DNA from 2 places in the Mesorhizobium sp. M1334 genome. Region 2 is predicted to be linked to the other one. Evidence: predicted binding sites of a transcription regulator. Region 2 holds the regulator's gene; the other holds the start of a gene.

Region 1 (2,181 bases), on a different contig from region 2:
CGAGGGATCGAGCTCACCTTTGGGCGCAACCGGCTTGTCCTTGTCGAACTCGGTGCCGGCGATGTCGGTTGCCGCCGACACATCGACGACGCTGATCTCGCGATAGAGCGAGGTGTCGCCCTTCACCCCCTGGCCGTTGCCGCTGTCGCGCGCCAGCATCAGGAAGGTCTTGTCCGACAGAGCCACGATTTCGCTCTGCGCGGCAATCTTGGTCTTGCCCTTGGCATCGGTGAACACCGGCAGCGGCACGACATATTCATGCGCAAGCTTGAGTTGGGCCGGATCCGAGGCATCGTAGACCAGCGCGCGCGTGTTCTGGCGCGTCGAAGCGGAATCGCCGCCATCCTGTCTGGGGGCCGATTGCAGCACAGCGATCAGGAACTTCCCGTCCGGCGTCAGTGCCATGCCTTCGAGGCCCTGGTTGTTCTGACGGCCGGTTTCGGGATCCATCGGATCTGGGTCTGCCGCGCCCGGTCCCGGATTGTTGGACGCGAAGTTCGGCGTTCCATGACGCATCGGGACAAGCGCCGCCGGCGACTGCGTTGCCGACATCAGACGCCCATCGGCGGAGAAGTGGTAGATGTTCGGACCATATTCGTCCGAGATGAACATGGTGCCGTCGGGCAGCCGCACGATCGCCTCGTTATCGAGCGCGAGCTTGCCGTTGGCTTCGGGCAGGATCGGCATGTCGTCGGTCGCGGCGCGCACGCCGTTGAGCGGATCGAGGCCGGTTGCGTCGGCGCCCTTGTCGTCGGTCAAAAGCATGGTGTCGGCAAGGGTTGCCTTGAGGCCGGACTGTTCCTGGCCGGCGGCTGGTGCCGCACCCGGTGCGATCGGGGCGAATTCGATGGCAATCGTGTTGATGCGCGGACGGTAATCGGTGGTGCCGACGACATTGTAGCCACGATCCGGCAGCAGCCACAGCGAGCCCTTATAGCCATCGGCGCCATGCGTCCAGCCGGCAGCGTCGATCGCCATGCCCGAGCCGGAGCCAAACGTCTCGCCGAACTTGTCCCTTTGGCTGGCCGGGATGCGACCGACACCGACCAGGCCCTTGTTGACGAAGCTGACGCCGCCGACGGTCGCTGCGTTTTCAGCCAAGGCCGGAGTCAAGGCGGTGAACATCGCCAGCGCGACCGCGAGGGACGCGTTTCGGTGCAGGTTTTTCATGGAAATCCTCTTTGTGACAAAACAACCGAAGCGGGCGTCGCATCGACATGCCGCCAGCGCTTTCCGAAAAAGGTCTAGGACGCGAACATGATACTTGCGTGACAGAGGGCGCTTGTTCCTTCATCCCCTTGTGGGAGAAGGTGGATCGGCGCGCAGCGCCGAGACGGAAGAGGGGTGCTGGACGGAGTGCCTCGGTGCCGAGCTGGAGCACCCTCATCCGACCGAGCTGAGCCTGTCCTCTGGCTTGCCGAAGGCAAGACCCGTGGGCTCGGCCACCTTCTCCCCAAGGGGAGAAGGGAAGTGCCACGGTCAGTCGCTGTCGCGCGCGATCAGCTGCAGCGGCCAGACTTCACGGATGATGCGTGCGCCTTCGGCGCCGGCGTAAGCCGGGATCGATGCCAGCAGCATTTCGGCCAGCCGCTCGCCCATCGGCTCCAGCGCCGGGCGGAAGCCGGTCAGCGCCGGCGAAAAATAGCGGCAGAGCGGGGTGTCGACGATGACGATCACCGCGATGTCGTGGCCGGGCTTGATGCCCGCCTCGGCCAAAGCCTTGCAGCCGCCAAGCGCCATCGCGTCATTGTTGAAGATGATGGCGGTCGGCGGGTCCTTGGAGCGCATGACCTTCGGCGTCACCGCGTAGCCGCCTGCCTCGTTGATGAAGCCGTCGGCGATCAACTCGGGGTCGAATTCGATGCCGTGCCGCCGCAACGCCTTGCGATAGCCGGCGAGGAACAGATAGCCGAAATTGAGATCGAGCGACGGGCGGATGGCCGCGATGCGGCGGTGACCGCGCGCGACAAGACGATCGACCGCGTCAGCACCGGCTTTTTCGAAGTCGAGGTCGAGCGAGGGGTAGGCATCGCCGCCGGAGCGGCTGCGGCCGAGCGTCGCGAACGGGAAACCGGCCTGGGTCAGATAGTCGATGCGCTCGTCCTCGCGCCGCGTCCAGGCCAGCACCACCGCATCGGCCCGCCGGGTCTCGACGACACGGCGCAGGCGCTCCTGCTGATA
Region 2 (2,181 bases):
GCGACCTTGCCAAGAACATCGCCAAGCGTGTGAGCGCGGTCGGCCTCAGCGTCACGCCGCGCGACCTTTCGCATTCCATCGATGCGATGGCGCAGCTGGTGCTCATTCAGGTGCAGGGCGTCATCGAGGAATATGCTGCAGGCGATGCGGCCGCGTTGGCCAAGCTGCGTGCCGCCGACGAGCGTATCGACGTCAAATACACGTCCGTGTTCCGCGAGCTGTTGACCTACATGATGGAAGATCCGCGCAACATCACCGCTTGCACGCATCTGCTGTTCTGCGCCAAGAATCTCGAGCGGATCGGCGACCATGTCACCAACATCGCCGAAAATGCGTATTATGTGCTGACCGGCGAGCAATTGCCGGTCAATCGTCCGAAGCAGGACGAAACGACAATGTCCGCACCGGTGACATGATGGGGGTGCCCAGCCGATGATCGCACCACGCATAATGGTGGTGGAGGACGAGGAGCCGTTGGGCGTGCTGCTCCGCTACAATCTCGAATCCGAAGGCTACCAGGTCGAGGTGGTGACACGTGGCGACGAAGCCGAGATCCGTTTGCAGGAGAATGTGCCCGACCTTCTGGTGCTCGACTGGATGATACCAGCGGTTTCCGGCATCGAGCTCTGCCGCCGGTTGCGGGTGCGCCCCGAAACCGAGCGGCTGCCGATCATTATGCTGACCGCGCGCGGCGAGGAGAGCGACCGGGTGCGCGGTCTTTCGACCGGCGCCGACGACTATCTGGTCAAACCGTTTTCGACACCGGAATTCATGGCCAGGGTCAAGGCGCTGCTGCGCCGCGCCAAGCCGGAAGTGCTGTCCAGCGTGCTGAAGGTCGGCGACATCGTGCTCGATCGCGAATCGCACCGGGTTTATCGCAAGAAGAGCGAGATCCGGCTCGGGCCGACCGAATTCCGGTTGCTCGAGTTCATGATGCGGCATCCGGGCCGCGTCTTCTCGCGTAGCCAGTTGCTCGATAATGTCTGGGGCGAGACGATCTATATCGACGAACGCACCGTTGACGTGCATGTCGGGCGGCTGCGCAAGGCCGTCAACAACGGCCGCATGCCGGATGTCATCCGCACCATCCGCGGTGCCGGTTACGCGATCCGGGAAGATTGACCCGCCTGGTCAGGCGACGTTCTTTCTGACGCCGGGCCTCATTTGCGCGCCCGGCGCGAAAATCTCCTGGTCGACGAAGCTTAACGCCCGCATCGCGCAGCCTTCGCGGATCAGCGGCAATTCGTTCGGCTCGGTATCGAAGGAGATCGAGCCCGAGTGCTGGCCGCCGGCGGTCTGGGCGATGGCCTTGCGCAAGGCCGGCTCGATCAGATCGAAGGCGGCGGCACTGGCGCCGACCATCGCGACCGGTGCCGGATCGATCAGCGCGAACAGCGAGCCGAGACCGAAACCCAGCGCTTCGCCGGCCTTGCGGTAGGCCTCGCGTTCCGGCCCATCCTTCTCGCGCGCGCGGGCGGCCAGCGCGCGCATGTCGGCGTCGCTGACGTCGGCGACCGGTTCGCTGTCTTCGCTCATCTGCCTGGCGTTGCGCCAGATGGCATAGTTGCCGGCATAGGCTTCGATGCAGCCGCGCCGCCCGCACCGGCAGAGCGCGCCGCCCGGATGATGGATCATGTGGCCAAATTCGCCGCCCGAGGAATGCGTCCCGGTGAACAGTTCGCCCTTCAGCACAAGCCCCATACCGATGCCATGCGAAAGCAGGATGGCGATGAAGTCGTCGCGATAGCGATCCGGATCGCGCCAGCGCAAAGCCACCGCCATCATATTGCAGTCGTTCTCCACCGTGGCCGGGATGCCGAATTCGTCTTCCAGCAGGTCGGCAAAGGCGATGTCGGTCTGCGGCGTGATCGGCGACCACAGCATGGCGCGTGCAGGGGAGTCGGTAATGCCCTGAATCGCCAGGGCGATGCGGGCGACACTGCGGACGTCAAGGTCTGGGTCCTCAAGCCGGCGCCGGACGATGGCCATGCATTCGCGGATCAGCTCGTCGCGCGGCATGGTCAGCGTGTCCAGCCGGCGCTGTTCCTCGGCGACCACCTGTCCCGCATAGTCGATAATGGCGGCCGACAGGAAATTCAGTGACAACACCACGGTCAGCACCGCCGCCGCTTCCGGGTTGAGGGCGAGGCCGACCTGCGGACGACCGCGTTTCAACGAAAC

Evidence for each region. Region 2 encodes PhoB, which activates phosphate uptake and scavenging genes when phosphate is short. Its sites were predicted from a motif close to TGTCATNNANCTGTCAT; they were not measured.
Region 1: a site for PhoB is predicted at 1,258-1,274, ahead of NKH17_RS08580 (esterase-like activity of phytase family protein). Genes of this name have one in related genera too.

What each region holds. Positions count from the first base shown of each region.
Region 1 covers NZ_JAMYLM010000003.1:309,511-311,691, reverse strand. Annotated here, with positions in the region: gene NKH17_RS08580 (esterase-like activity of phytase family protein) at 1-1,170, opposite strand, end outside; gene NKH17_RS08575 (LacI family DNA-binding transcriptional regulator) at 1,480-2,181, opposite strand, start outside.
Region 2 covers NZ_JAMYLM010000002.1:557,026-559,206, reverse strand. Annotated here, with positions in the region: gene phoU (phosphate signaling complex protein PhoU) at 1-416, shown strand, start outside; gene phoB (phosphate regulon transcriptional regulator PhoB) at 433-1,122, shown strand; gene NKH17_RS06195 (ROK family protein) at 1,132-2,181, opposite strand, start outside.